DNA from 2 places in the uncultured Vagococcus sp. genome. Region 1 is predicted to be linked to the other one. Evidence: predicted binding sites of a transcription regulator. Region 1 holds the regulator's gene; the other holds the start of a gene.
What was found. Region 1 encodes NrdR, which represses ribonucleotide reductase genes. Its sites were predicted from a motif close to ACACNATATATNGTGT; they were not measured.
Positions count from the first base shown of each region.

Region 1 (8,144 bases):
TCTTCTGGCGAAAAAATCTGAGCCTGAGCCCAATCGTTAGCAATTGAATTAGCAAATTTCTGATTGACAGCCGCATTGCCCTTACCAACCAGAATATAGTGAATCAAGACATTGATGACTGAATCCGGTAAACCAGATTGTTTCACCAAATTCTCAACAGCCCACCGTTCTTCGTTTGCCACAAAACCGCCTTTTTGCTTTTTAATCGCACTTAAGAAAATCATTGGCGAAATACTTTCACTGGAAACAATGACTTGAATTTCACCATCATTGTAACCTAATAACTTCAAGGTATTCCGTCGACGAACCAGTTGATCATCGGCCGATAGCTCAACGGCGGCTTCTTCTACAGGCATTGTCTTTTGTTTCTTGACACCATGGTACTTCAAAACCACGCTTTTACGCAATTGATTAAGCGCCACTTTATTCGTTACGTAGTCGACTTCATTCTCAACTAAACTTTTCATCTCTAGTTCATTAATGCCATAAAGCTGATGCAAGGTAAAAACCGTCTCTTTTAACTCTTGCTGAATTTGCTCTTTATCGATATACAAACCATCTAATAAGCTGACAAAATAGGCCCAGTCAAAGGTTTCATTCACGCTGGAAAGCTTAGGTTTTTCCGAACTAAAAAACTCATCCTTAGCCACACTTAAGGTCACTTCATGTGAAGCAATGCTCTCTTGATTAAACTGATAAACATCCAAGAATTTTTTAGTAACGTCAGCGTATTCCGTCGTATTCACTTTTGGAATAGCAAAACGCTGCACAAGCTTTTGGTAGCGACGATCGCCGACACTGTCCAATAATAAGACAGCTAAGACGTCGTCTTGGAAAAGTTCTTCCGCCTTTAATGGCGCCTGTAATTCATAAATGAAATGGCGGCGTCCACCTGCCTCTTTGACAAATACCCGCAATAGACCGATGCCTTCAAGCTTAACTCGAGCATTAAATAAACGGGGTAAATCAATGTTTAACTGATTAAACAAATCCGAATGGCGCAACTCGTGACTGTCATAATCAGACTCATCTACAGCCGTTAAAAAGGTGTGATAAATGCTAAAAGCATCCATGCCAATAATTGGCTGATATAAATAGCTAAGTAATTGTTCATCATGACTGGTAATCGGAGCTGCCAATTTAACAGTAAAACTATCTTGCGGATGAAGTTGCTTCCACGAACTATTCAAATCGAGGCCTCCTTATGCTAATACGCTAATTTCTTATCATTCATTGTCGATTTCTCAGGATTCAGGCGTTTCATCTTCCTTATTAAGAATCTCTTGCATTTCCTTTAAGAAAACACCCATGTCTTTAAATTGACGGTAAACACTGGCAAAACGAATATAAGCAATCTCATCCAAGTTAACCAAATCTTCCATCACATATTCACCAATTTTTGTAGTTGAGACTTCATTTTCCCCAAGTCCACGAACCTTATTTTCTACTTGATCCACGATTTGTTCCATTTGTTCCATCGATACTGGACGCTTTTCAGCCGAACGGATTAACCCTCTTAAAATTTTATCTCGATTAAATTCTTCACGTCCACCATTTTTCTTAATCACCAATAATGGTGCTGCTTCTATTCGTTCAAATGTGGTAAAACGAAACCCACAGGATTCACATTCTCTTCTTCTTCTTATGGCACGGCCATCATCAGCAGGTCGACTATCGACGACACGAGACCCGTTGTATTGACACTTTGGACACTGCATGTTTTTTCACCTCGTGTATTCTATCTATTTTAAGTTACTAATAATCACTATATTACAGTTATTATAACATGAAAAGCAGTCAATGGTATAGTCCTTATACCCTGATAAATAAAGAAAGAAAGAACACCTTGGTATTTTTCCAGATGTTCTTTCTTTTAGTTGTTTAATCTAGTTGCAAGTTGCCATCCATTTATCTAACTGCTCCTCTGTTTCCGCAACAGTCCCTGAATTGTCAATTAAGATATCCGCCAAGTGTCGTTTCTCTTCAATTGGCAGCTGACTGGCGATTCGTTTTCTAGCCTCAGCTTCAGACAACTGATCACGAGCCATTAGCCGTTCCAACTGTATTTTTTCCGGCACGTAAACCACCATCACCTGATTGACCCGCCGATCATAGTGAGCCTCGTACATTAGCGGCACATCTACTACCACTAATGGAATTTTTTGGACCACCCATTTTTTAATCTCACCTGAGATAGCTTCCGCCAATTCTTCACTTAAAAGCTGATTCAACAATTGGCGTTTAAGCTCATCCGAAAAAACAATGTTCCCAAGTTTTTTTCGATTTAAGTGACCCTCTTCTGTCAGGATACCATCGCCAAAATGAAGACGAATTTTCTCCAAACCAACCGTTCCCGGTTCAACTACTTCCCGGGCGATAATATCTGAATCAACAATTGGAATGGCCCGCCTTTTGAAATAATTGGCAACGGTCGTCTTTCCAGTGGCAATCCCACCAGTTAAGCCTAGTATAAAGGTCATCTCTTAATCCCTCATCTTTCGTTGGCGCAATTTCTGACAAGTCGGACAATAATGGGTGCCACGCTGGGCCACCTTCGTTTTGATAATCCCTGTGCCACAACGGGGACAAGGAACTCCTGTTTGACCATAAACATTGAGGGAGACCTGAAATTTCCCAGCTTCTCCCAAGGCGTTCTTATAGGTCCGAATAGTCGTCCCTCCAGCTTCAACTGCCCGTCCCAAAACATCGATAATCGCTTGGTAGAGTGCTTCCACTTCTTTCCGCAACAACGTTCCTGCAGGTTGCTCAGGATGGATTCGGGCTTCATAGAGGGCTTCATCTACATAAATATTGCCTAAACCCGTTACCAGTTTTTGATCCAACAACAGTGGCTTAATCGCTTTACTAGATCTTTTTAAGCCGGCACTAAAAGCCTTCAAAAAAAAGGTTTCTGGCACAGGCTCTGGGCCTAGTTTCAAAATGCCACTGTATTCACTGGCAAGCCCTTTAGGTAACAGGGTCATCCGGCCAAACTTACGCACATCTAAATATCGCAATTGAGTGCCATCGGTAAAATCAAACATCACATGGGTGTGTTTGGCAACCTCGTCCTCTTGCTGATGGAATTCGTATTTTCCCTCCATTCGCAGATGGGACACCATCTCATAATGACTCAATTCAAAAATCAGAAATTTACCACGACGATTAATAGCACCGACTTTCTCGCCAATTAAATTGACTTTAAACAACTCTACTTCTGGACTTTCAATAATCCTTGGCCAAAAAACATGAACTTGACTAATTTCTTTGCCAAGGATTAACTGCTCCAATCCAGTGCGAACTGCTTCTACTTCTGGTAACTCTGGCATACCGATTACCTCCTATGTGAAAAGTTCTCGTAAAAAGAAGCTGAGATAAAGGTTAGTGACCCTTTATCTCAACGTCTTTGTAAGGACAACTTTTTAAGACTTATTTGGCTTCATACCAAGTGTCGCCATAACTGCTATCGGCTTTAAGTGGCACACTTAATTCTACCGCATTTTCCATGACTTCTCTAACAAGTTGCTCTAATTTCGGAATTTCTTCTTTCGGTGCTTCGAAAACTAGCTCATCATGAACTTGCAACAACATAGTTGCTTCCAAGTTTTCTTCTTTCAACCGTTTAGCCATTTTAATCATGGCAATTTTCAAGATATCAGCAGCACTTCCTTGAATCGGTGTATTGATTGCCGTTCTTTCAGCGAATGTCCGCAAGTTAAAGTTACGAGCATTGATGTCCGGCAAATAGCGACGACGGTGCCATAAGGTTTCCACGTACCCTTTATCCTTTGCATCACGAACAATCGTTTCCATGTACGTTTTAATATCAGGATACTTCTCAAAATAAGTATCGATAAATTGTTGTGCTTCTTTGCGGGAAATCCCCAGATTTTGTGATAAACCATAATCACTGATGCCGTAAACAATTCCAAAGTTAACTGCCTTCGCTTGACGACGGATATTTCCTGTCACTTCCTCTTCAGAAGGGATTCCAAAGACCCGCATGGCTGTACTGGCATGGATATCCTGCCCTTCAATAAAGGCCTCACGCATATGTTGATCGTTGGCAATGTCTGCCAAAACACGCAGTTCAATCTGAGAATAATCCGATGAAAAAATTTGCCAGTCTTTTTTGCGAGGGACAAAGGCTTGACGAATCTTGCGTCCTTCTTCCAAGCGAATCGGAATATTTTGTAAGTTAGGGTCCACTGAACTTAAACGACCAGTCTGTGTCAACGTCTGCACATAGCGAGTGTGAATCTTGCCATCTGGTTGAATGACTTTTAACAGACCTTCCACATAAGTGGATTGAATTTTTGCAATTTGACGATATTCTAAAATATGCTCCACGATTGGTGCCTGGTCCTTTAACTGCTCTAGCACATCAACCGCCGTTGAATAACCTGTTTTAGTCTTTTTAATCACTGGTAATTGCATCTTCTCAAAGAGAATAACCCCTAGTTGCTTCGGTGAATTAATGTTAAATTCCTCTTCGGCTAATTCATAAATCCGCTCTTCAATGCCTTTAAGCTGGACAGCAAACTCCTGTTTCATCTCTTGTAATCGTTGGGCATTGACCGTGATGCCTTCGATTTCCATTTCTCCCAGAACATGAGACAAGGGCAATTCCATCTCGTAAAACAAATCATGTTGTTCTTTTTCAACTAACAACTGATCCAACTTTGGTTGCAAACTTACCAAAGCTTTGACTTTGCGAGCCAAATGTTTAAATAACAAGTTCTCTTCTGGTAACCCTTTTTTAGCGCCCTTACCATAGACACTTTCATCTGTGTCAATATCGTAATAATCATAATTAAAAGCTACTTCTGCCAAATCTTCACTCTTATCATTGGTATCAATTAAATACGAAGCTAACAACACATCAAAACTAACCCCTTTTAAATCAATATCATAACGTTTCAGCCCTACTTGATTGGCTTTGGCATCGTATACTACTTTTGTCAGATTTTCATCGTCCAACCACTCTTTAAATGATTCTTGCTGTAACACATCATCGCCATAGGACACATATAATTTATCAGCATTCCCCCAAGCCACACCGGAGATATCAGCCGTGTGATAATTAGGTTCAAGCATCTCGACATAGAGACTCATATTGTCGCTAAACATACTCGTTTTAGCTTCTGTTACCACTTCATAAGTCACTTCAGCTAACGGCTCGCTAGAAGAGGTTAAACCAGAAGTATCCAATTTGTTTAACTGCTGCTTAAATTCCATTTCGCGGTAAAAAGGAACCAACTTATCAATATCTTTACCACTATATGCCAGTTTCTCAACATCCACATCAATCGGTGCATCCACATCAATGGTTGCTAGTTTTTTACTCAGAAAAGCTTGCTCTTTATCATTGATCAAGTTTTCCTTCATTTTGCTTGGTTTCAACTCGTCAATGTGCTCATAGAGACCTTCAACCGATCCATATTCCATTAACAATTTAATCGCAGTTTTTTCACCAACGCGAGTAACACCTGGAATATTATCGGAATTATCACCAGCCAGTCCCTTCATATCAATAATTTGTAAAGGCTCCAAGCCGTATTTTTCTTTAATAAATTCAGGAGTATAGGTCGTTAACTCACTAACGCCTTTAGTTGTCACTTCCACTCGAATGTTAGGATCAGCTAACTGCGTTAAATCCTTATCTCCAGAGATAACCACGACTTCAAAGTCATCTGCACCCACACGGCGAGCCAAGGTGCCAATAATATCATCTGCCTCATAATCTGCCAACTCATAGTGTTGAATACCAAATGCCTCGATTAGTTCGCGAATATAAGGCATTTGCTCTTTAAACTCACCTGGTGTTTTAGCACGACCAGCTTTGTACTCATCAAAAAAGGCGTGACGAAAGGTCGTTTTCCCCGCATCAAAAGCGATTAAAACATGGCTCGGCTCTTCCTTTTGCATGATATTATCCAACATATTGTTAAAAAATAAAATCGCGTTGGTATGCAACCCACTTTTAGTTTTAAAAGATTCAAAATTTTGAATCGCATAGAATGCTCTAAAAGCCACACTATTGCCATCAATCAGTAACAGTTTATTTTTTGACATAACATTTCTCCATTCTTAACACTCTTCTCCATTTTACCAAAAAACAGACTGGTTTGCGAAGTTAAGTGACTGAAAATAAATTTTCTTTTAAGCAGCACAATACGTTTTCACTCCTGACCCTTGTCAAAATACCCTTGCCCCACAATGATAAACGCTTTTCACTCGTAACAATCACTGAATTAGTCATGAGACTTCGGAATCCGGAAACTCACGCCATAACATTTTCTTACCTACAAAAAAAACTTCCTCCTTAGATTAGGCCTAGGAGGAAGTTTCAATGGATTTAATTAATCTCTACCAAAAATACGTAAGAAAGCTAATAACAAGTTGATAAAGTTCAAGTATAATTGTAACGCACAGAAAACAGCCATTCCTTTTAATTCTGGTGCATCACCAAATTGATTGTAAATAGCTTTGATTCGTTGGTGATCGTAGGCCGTTAGTCCTGCAAATACAAAGACTGTTACGATTGAGATGAACAGCATTAATGGCTCACTTCTTAAAAAGAGACCATTTACCAATAGCACCACAATCACACCAATTAAGGCGACTCTCATTGCCTGCCCCATAGCACTTAAATTCTTTTTCGTGCGTGCTCCAAATACTGCCATCACACCAAACGTTGCAGACGCAGCAACGAAAGCACTCGTAATTGCTTCACCACTGTACATAGCCAAAGTAAAACTCATCACTACCCCATTCAAAAGAGCATACGCAATAAATCCGCCTAAAGCTAATGAAGGGTTTTTAACTGCTTTAGCACTTAAAAAAACCACTAAAGCAATTTGGGCTACCCATAAAATAATTAGCCCAAAAGGATTATTCTGCATAAATTGGTTAGCCTGTTCCGCAAACACATTTAGCACTAAATAGGCTGAAACAGCGCTAAGTGCAATCCCAATTCCTAAATAAGCATAAATCTTTGAGAAAAAAGCGGCCAAACCTGCATCTGACCTTTGCGATACCTGATTGTATTGATTTTGTTCCATAATTATTGCTCCTTGCTTTCTTCTATTTTCGCCAATGGCGGTTTAACCATCACAACAGCATCTAACACGCGATCACCAACTCCGTTAATCGCTTCAACTGAAATAGTGGCGACATCTTTCATTTTATCGACTTTAATTACTTCAAAGTCAAAAGTTAATGTTTCATAATGATACACTGGTTCAATAAAGTTAATCGAAAAATTGACAACATGAGACCCTGGACCAGGCAAATGCTTAGACACCGCACTAGTGATAATCCCAATCAACATAGCGGATGGCACAATCGGTTTCTGATACTCCGTGGTTTTTGCATAATCATGTTGAATATAGAGTGGGTTCGCATCGTTGGTTAACCCCAGATATAACAACAATCGATCGTCCTCAATCGACTCCGTTACACTTAAAGACTGCCCCTCTTCAATATCCTCTATTGTCTTGCCTATTTTTCTCGGCTTTCCAATCATTTTAAAACAGACACCTCCATCTTTTATGTTCTAATTGTACCAAAAAAGACAAAAATCGCAAGTTTTCAATTCCTTTCGTGAAAAATACTTGCCACCTCTCTCTTTTTTAACAAGAACCACAGACCAAAGCAACTGGCGCTTTATCAATAGCCTAAAGAGAAGACTGGTTTCCCACTCTCCTCTTTAGAACTATCTTCAATCGTTTTACATTTTGTTACGACGTGTCGTACCTAAGAGGTTTTCATAGGCGTGTTGGAATTTTTGGACATCACCGGCACCCATAAATATGATGACCGCATTGTGGAAATCCAATAACGGCGATACATTGTCTTCTTTAACCACAGTTCCACCCTTAGTAATTTTATTACCTAAATCCTCAATTCGAACTTCCCCTTGTTGCTCACGGGCTGAACCAAAAATATCGCATAAATAAACTTCATCTGCTGTATCTAAAGCTTCGGCAAACTCATCTAAAAGAGCAACTGTTCTAGTAAAAGTATGAGGTTGGAAGACGGCAATGACTTCTTTATCTGGATACTTTTGTCGGGCACCATCGATTGTTACAGTAATTTCTGCCGGATGATGGGCATAATCATCTACAATAATCATGTCACTC
Region 1 covers NZ_CAUQJB010000021.1:15,901-24,044, forward strand. Annotated here, with positions in the region: gene RWN13_RS15540 (DnaD domain protein) at 1-1,190, opposite strand, end outside; gene nrdR (transcriptional regulator NrdR) at 1,245-1,718, opposite strand; gene coaE (dephospho-CoA kinase) at 1,887-2,480, opposite strand; gene mutM (DNA-formamidopyrimidine glycosylase) at 2,484-3,329, opposite strand; gene polA (DNA polymerase I) at 3,430-6,075, opposite strand; gene RWN13_RS15565 (Bax inhibitor-1/YccA family protein) at 6,363-7,064, opposite strand; gene RWN13_RS15570 (MaoC/PaaZ C-terminal domain-containing protein) at 7,067-7,528, opposite strand; gene murC (UDP-N-acetylmuramate--L-alanine ligase) at 7,733-8,144, opposite strand, start outside.

Region 2 (8,144 bases), on a different contig from region 1:
ACTACAAACGGTGGACCGGCAAGACCATCCACTTTCATACCTAGCCATTTTGCATCGCTCTAATTAAATCAGAGCCTTGTAAAGAAAGGTCAAACTGAGCAGAGTGAATAAATTAATTATTAACTGACTTAAACTGATGGCTAATAATCTCATCACGAATCACACAACTAAAACACTCCTGAGCTCTTCTAGTTGTCTCAAGCCCCAATAACCATCTACAACTAAAATAGTCATCTGCGGTTTGTTTTCTCCACCAGGAATAATGATGCCATTTTCTGCTAGTCTGTAATAGTGAACTGGCAGTCCTGAATAATCGCCCATCCATACCCTTTTGACAGAATATACGCTGACCTTTTTCCTCCCAACAAGATGATTAACATTTCATTGATGAGCCGCAACATTAAAATGAAAATAAGTTATACCTAAATAGCTCACAATATCATAATAACTCATTTGAAACACAAAATGTGGCACAGTTTTTTGCGATATTGCGATATATGGTAACCATTTTTTGACTAAAAGACTACCTTATATTGAGTTTAGTACTTTATAGATCGTTCTCCTTCAAGTCTCATTGTTAGCCTCCCTCTAATTATTCCGAAGAACGAAGAATCACGTTTCTTATTTATTTTATTTTTGCTATAATTAATCAACGATTTCAAATTAAGGAGATTAAAAATGTACTATAAAATACTTTTAAACCCCAAAAATAATAAGTCAATGCTTGGTATCTCAGGTTTCGCAATTCTTGCTTTGCCTATTGCTTCCAGTCAGGGTCAATTGAAACCTTTTCTAATTGCATATATCTTCGTCGTTATTTTCTTGTTTTACCACTCAAAATCAACGTTACAATTCTATACAGATAAATATGTCCTCAAAACTCTTTTAAAAGAACAGTCTTTTAATAAAGACACTCATTATATTAAACTGTGGGGTGACAGCGCCAACCATAGCGACCGATTAGATAGAAGTTATTTATTAATAATAAACAACAAAGTTTTACATACAAGAGAAAAAGAAATCCCAATGTCAATGACTAGTAATCAATATGCTAATATTCAAAAAAAGCTGATTGACCTTGCCGAAGTCTAACTGATCCCTTCCTATTATCCAGCGTATTACCATACCATTCATTTGCTCGTAAGCTTCCATGTCCTTGCGTATACGCTCAAGCTCCCTAGCTGATACCTCATACTCAATTTTGCAATTGGCCCATTCAGCACCGCACCAATCACCATCATTATCGTTAAACACAAAGTCCTTGCTAACTCAATCAGTTCTTCTCTAAGTTGTTCTGATAACATCATAGTCATTTTCACACTCGCCTTCTTAATCTTCTAGGTATTAGTAATCTATTTGTTGGATTTTCTTTATGACTAACTTGTAAATGTTTTATTTCTATCTCATCATGTATAATCTTAGTTAAAAGAGGTGTAAGATATGCAAGAAAAGAAATGGTACAAGAAAAAAGTCTTTTATATCCCTGTAGCTATAATTTTAGGTTTACTAGGGGCTGGAGCGAGTTACGCCACTCTCTTAGATAAAGACGTTGACGACGAACTCAATCCTGATTACTACAACGGAATTGATCAAGACTTATTTAAGAAAGAATGGCTTTAGACACACTTATGTGACCAAGGATAAGAAGGAAGTAGCAGAAAGCTTTGCTAAATATGTCAATTTTTAAAAATGTCAACATGATATTTATAAATAACGTCCAAACCCTTGGAACACCAAACATAAATGCATTTTCTGAGATTATGATTTCTACTCCCGCCGCCTCCATTCGGGCAACCGGATCGAGTAGCATCTTGAAGAAACCCTTGAGAAATCAGGGTTTCTTTTTTTCTAAAAAAGTTTTTAAACAAAAATCATAGCCCCTCTGATTAAAAGCTTATCTCAAGCCACTAAACTGACCGTTCAAGCCTATTTTTAGTCCGTTTAGGAGATTCATATGACAAAATCATCCCAATAACCTATGATGTATTTATAAAGTTAGGAGGGTAATATTATGTTTGAATACAAAAGTGAAGTCTTAGAAACATCCTTTAAATGGGGAAAAGACAGTGCCAGTGAAAAAGACTTGGTTCAACTTGACCAGCTCATCAACACACGAGCTAAGGAAGGTTGGGAGCTTGCTACCCATGGTTACATGCCAAATGTTACAGCAACACGAAGTGCGTTTTTGATTACCTTTAAAAAACCCGTTTAATCATCTGTCAAAATAGTAAAAAAGGGAATTGGCATTGTGTCCACCTCCCTTTTTGCTGTTCTCTTGTTTTCAGATCATGCTCATCTATATTCAGATACTTCCTTAAAAACCATGGAGAGCCTGATAATCATCCAGCACTTGTTTAAATTCTCCTTGGTAAATTTTGAATAGCTTAACTCGTTTCCCCGTTACCATCACAAGGATTGGATAGTGAATGATTGTTGTTTTTGTAATAGTTGGTAGCACTTTAAATTCAATACTTCTAATCTGATTCGCATCTATAGTTACGGATGTAAACAGCTTTTTCAAAAATATTACACTGGTGTAAAAAATTAGATAATGATGTTTAAAGCGCCTTATTACATACCAGCCCACTAATAATAAAATAACACTTATTGAAAAAAGTAGGGTCTTCGCAAAAACAAAATTAGCCACTAAACCAATAATTAATCCAATTAAAATAAAAGTTAATCCACTCATATCATTATCAGCTTTAACTTTATACAAATCCTTACCAAACCTCTCAACCATTCTCTCTCCTCCTATTATTACAGTCTAACAAAAGTCTTTTTTTCTGACAATTATATAACACTATTATCAATAAAAATAACACTAATCGCCTCATTCAAAGAACCGTTAACTAGAGAAATTACAGATTTTCACAAATTTAATACTTTGGAAGCAATACAATTCATGATAAGATGTTGTTAGATACTAATTCAAAGGCTTCATGGAACGATAAACTTTTTTTCAAAGGAGGACATGCCATGAATCTGACCAGAATTTACTCACTCTTTCTGACCCATCAGGATATAGAGGCTAAAAAAATACTCACTGATTATCTGATATCCGATAATCAAGCAAAACAAAATATCCAAGTCTATTTAAATGCGGCGCTCGAACGAGCTGACTCGATTGATGCACTTGAGGCGATTGATCTCTTTAGTCATTTTTCGGATTTGAAATTGGTCTCAATAGACAATGGTGGCACCGTTGAGGACTTCCAATCAACAGTAATTAATCTTGAGGACTTAGAAATCTATAATCGATGTGGACGTCGCGAATTTAAGCAAATACTTAGTCCTCTGAAAATTTCATTCTATAATGAGCTGACAGGCTTAAAGGTGGAGGCCGATTTACATACAATCAGCTCAATATTGGAAGTAGTCCCATAAGTGACACTTAGAAACGGCTGGACATTTCTAAGCTATCACTTTCAAAGCCCAGTAGATTACCTATTGTCTGATTATCAAATAGCAGTATTTAGAAGGAACAAGAAAGTTGTTTTATCTAAAACCGTTCGTTTAACGAACGGTTTACCCGTTTAACTTAAAATAAATATTGCAATTGGTTACTAACATCACAAAAAACCAAATGAAAAGTTATCGCTATCATCGTTAGTAACGAATTGCTAATATAAAAACGGTTGGAATTAAGTCATCTTCTAACTCACATCACCTTAATTCCAACCGTTATTTTTTTTACAGAGAGACTAAACTTTGTGTCCAACCTCTTTTAATTCACCAAAAACAAAGGTTAAATCAATGCCAAGATTATTCTAACTTGTCAATCTTTTCTGTTAATAAATCCAGTGGAACGAAATCTTCAAATTAGCCTATGGGTTGTATCAATTCATTATAACTTTCGAATCTCTGCTAACTTTTCTTCCACTAGTTTTAAGACGTATTCTCGTGCCAAAGGGTCTTCCACAAAATCATGGCGGTCTCCATCTATTTGAATTTTAGGACTTTCATTATATTCTTCGAACCATTGATCGTATCGACGGTTCAGCTCTTTATAATAATCATATAGAGTCGGATCATAAGACAACTGTTCAAACTCACGCCCTCTTTTTTCAATCCGTTCTAACATCTTATCAAAAGAAATTTTAATATGAACCAATAGATCTGGGTGTTTTTTTTGTGCAGCAAAAGGTAACTCTACCATCATATTGTCCAATAACTCATCGTAGACATTCACTTCTATTTCAGATGCACGGCCGAGATCGGCATTTAAATGAAACAATAATGAATCTTCATAGATTGACCGATCCAATACATTATCCTCCTCTTGCATCGCTTGTTTAATGCTAGCAAATCGTTTATTTAAAAAATAAATTTGCAATAGAAACGCATATTTATTTGGTTCAGCATAAAAAAGCGGTAAAACTTCGTTATTGTCTACAGACTCATAAAATGCCTGACTCCCCAATCTTTCTGCAATCATTTCTGTTAAACTTGATTTTCCTGCACCAATTGTGCCTGCTAGTACTATCACGCTCATTGCCCCCAACTTCCAATCAATATATAGTGTTTTTTATTACCTTAACCATATTAACATACTATATAGAGTGTTTGTCAAAAGAAAACTATTAGTTGTTGATTGTTTATTTTTAAAAGTTAATTTCCTTGGCCTTCAGCATCCAACTGTCGATTCAATAACTCCGAAGCTACATACATGATCAGGCCATAGCCGATTAAGAAAATCGGTAAAACTTGCATGCCCAATAAGGGGACTAGAAAACCAAATAATGGGGGCAAAACCACCGACCCGGTATAAGCAATTGCCATTTGGATGCCCATAATTTGTTGAGCAATCTGCTGGCCAAAACGTTCTGGTGTTTCATGCAACATGGCAGGATAGATTGGCGCACATCCAAAACCAATTAGACAAATACCTAACAATAGAAAAAGATAGCTTGTGGATACAATAAGTGTCAAGGCACCTGACACAATCATAACTTGACCAATTCGGATCAATTGCCGGTTATTCAAGATCATTGAAACAAACCCAGAAATCAGCCGTCCAAACATAATAAAGCCAAAAAAACCCGATACGGCCATGGCAGCTTTGGCACTATCAATCCCCTTAACGTTAATTAAATAACTACTTGACCAAAGTCCCATTGTTGCTTCAACTCCGATATATAAAAAGAAAGCATAGAGAGCAAGTCGGACTTTTTTTAATGTGATCAAAGAGGTTAGCTTAATCGATTCTTCTTTATGATGCTCAACATTTCTTTTTTTCTCCTTTCCACGCCACATAGGTAAGGTGATGACTAACACAATAGCCAATATAAATTGGATGATTGAAACAACTAAATAACCCACTCGCCAAGATCGATCCTGTGATAAAACTTGAGACATAATCAGCGGACTAGTTAGAGCCCCAATTCCCCAAAAACTGTGAAGCCAGTTCATGTGATGAGCCTGATAATTTTCGGCCACATATTCATTTAAAGCCGCATCAACTGCACCTGCACCCAGCCCTAATGGAATAGCAGCTGCCAAGATCCAGATAAAACTTGGAGCTAAATAAAAGCCCAACAAAGCCGTAGCTGTCCCCAAAACACTCACCGCAGTCAGCTTTCCTGTTCCAAATCTGCGAATTAGTTTGCCACTAAAAAAACTAGAGGTAATCGTTCCAAAAGAAATTGTCATCGAGACTAATCCGGCATAACTTTGAGGCACCCCTAAATCCCGGTACATCTCCGGCCATCCAACCCCTAATAATGAATCGGGCAAACCTAAACTAATAAACGTAACATAAATGATACTTAAAAATAACGTCGCCATCCAATACCTGCTTTCTTCTGTATGATAATTAGTCTTTTAATACCTGAATTGCCAAGGTGGTGACACCTGTGAGATAGTCCTCTTTAAAACTCTTTAAACAGATAATCTCCGGCAACTTCACTTGATCAAACAAATCAAGTAATTCCTTACGGATGGCAAGCTCTTCCTGAAGTAGCTTGCCATAAATAACAATCCGATGAGGATCATAAGCAACCATCATAGTAACAATGGTTTGGCTGATATTCATCATCAAGACATCAGGATTTTTTCCCACTGCCTGCCAGTTAGCTAAGAGAGGCAATAAATTAACTTCTCCAACAATTCCGTTAGCACCATGAACTATCCGATCGTGGAGAAAAACGGCGCTGCCAGGTGGATAATTATCAGGATAATAGAGGGCGACCACCGTTTCTGATTGAATTTTTTGAGTGTGACAATAACCAAGTAAAACAGCATTGACATCATTTTCAATCGTGACTGGTAGCCCACAAGTTTCCTTCAAATAGGATCGCAAGTAGCTGCCTTTCAATAACATAAAGTCACTCATTTTAATCTGTCCAGCTATTTCAACACCAGGTAAACCAATCGCCACTTGTTGCAAATTAGGGTACTTACTTTTAGCTACTTGAATTAAATCAGCAAACTCCTCCTTTGCAACTTGTTGAAATTCAACTTGCCACTGTTCCTGTATCTCGCCAGCTAAATTGCAAATCGTAAATTCAGCCATATCCATTGTCACTTTTTGATACAAACAAATGGCTAAAACAAGTTGATAATCATAATTATAGATAAAACGACTGGCAGGTCTGCCACCGGTTGGCGAAGGATGGGTGAGTTGACTTACTTCACCACGCGCCATTAGCTGTTTGATTATGGCGTTAACCGTTACGACACTTAGCCCACTTAATTTCGCCAGTTCAGGTTTAGTAAGTCCTTGATCTGCCTGCAATAGCTCTCTAACTTGCTTCAAATTCAATTCTCGCATTAATTGCGGCTTACCTGTTTTCATGTTACCTCCATTTATAAACTTTATTAATAAAGTTTCTTTACTAAGATAATACCTTCTGTAGTTACTCTTGTCAATCATCTTTTCTGACAACTAACAGAATAATCATTAGCCTGAACCTCACAACATTCTATAGACTAAGATTTACTCTCATTCTCAATAATGATTTCTATTCAATTATTATGCACGAAATTAAAAACACTACTCCTTCTTTGTGCATATGCAAATAATAAAATAGAAAGATCTAGTTGAATTTTTATTGAGTTTTCACGACCATAATAATCAGCAATAAATGACCTTGCAACAGCTAAATGATTAATGAGCTAACTCGTCTGTGTGTAACCGTTTTTATTTCTGTGTATCGTGTTTACACACTAAAAAAACGAAATTATAACATTATAACGTTATGTAGTATACTTTTATATGAATAACCGCTTGGCACGCTTCTTGCTTATAATAACAGTGGAACTATCAATTTACTTTTGACGTGCTGTTCCCTATTTTTAAGACAGGAGGGGTGTCTGAACTGTTAGGTGGAGCTAACACATGAAATTAATGACGATTTGCTTTAGTCTCTTTTGGAGATTAATAACGCTTTTCGAATTAGGGGGAAAACAAATGAATGGTTTAATGAATTGGATGGAAAAGTACATTTTACCGACTGCAACAAAGATTGGGTCTCAAAAACATTTAGTCGCTTTACGTGATGCCTTTATTGCAACAATGCCTGCCACTATGGCCGGAGCAATTGCTACCTTGCTTAATGCTTTTTTAAGGGATTTTCCTAGAGACTGGGGTTACGATGGTTTTGTTGAGGCAATGACGCCTATCATTGGCATTAATGGATTTGTTTGGACAGGAACACTAGCAATTATGGCCGTTATTTTTTCAATGACACTAGGCTCTAACTTAGCAAAAGCCTATGGTGTCGATCGCTTATCTGGATCTGTCGTTTCATTGGCAGCTTTCTTTATGGGCTTGACTGATTCAGCCCAGGCAGTACTAACCTTGCCAAAAGAACTTGGCAAAGAAGCTGTCGCTATTATCACAGAAGCTGGCGGAACCGTTGCTGTTGATAAAGGCGTTCAAACCATTACTACTGGAGCTTGGGGTTATTTTAACTTCGGTAAACACATGGGTGGTTCTGGCTTATTTACAGCAATGATCTTTGGCTTTATCGCCACGATTATTTTCGCAAAACTCATGCAAAAAAATATTATTATAAAAATGCCCGATTCAGTGCCTCCTGCTGTTTCAAAGGCCTTTGCAGCTATCATTCCAGCAGCTGTGGCACTTTACACGGTTGGTATCATCAACTATACCTTTACAAAAGTTACTGGCCAACGAATGA
Region 2 covers NZ_CAUQJB010000050.1:1,207-9,350, forward strand. Annotated here, with positions in the region: gene RWN13_RS22430 (hypothetical protein) at 160-321, opposite strand; gene RWN13_RS22435 (hypothetical protein) at 679-1,092, shown strand; gene RWN13_RS22440 (hypothetical protein) at 1,441-1,620, shown strand; gene RWN13_RS22445 (DUF4177 domain-containing protein) at 2,012-2,212, shown strand; gene RWN13_RS22450 (hypothetical protein) at 2,315-2,743, opposite strand; gene RWN13_RS22455 (hypothetical protein) at 2,980-3,387, shown strand; gene RWN13_RS22460 (deoxynucleoside kinase) at 3,848-4,495, opposite strand; gene RWN13_RS22465 (MFS transporter) at 4,612-5,787, opposite strand; gene RWN13_RS22470 (ROK family transcriptional regulator) at 5,816-6,796, opposite strand; gene RWN13_RS22475 (PTS sugar transporter subunit IIC) at 7,412-8,144, shown strand, end outside.
Region 2: a site for NrdR is predicted at 4,551-4,566, ahead of RWN13_RS22460 (deoxynucleoside kinase). Genes of this name have one in related genera too.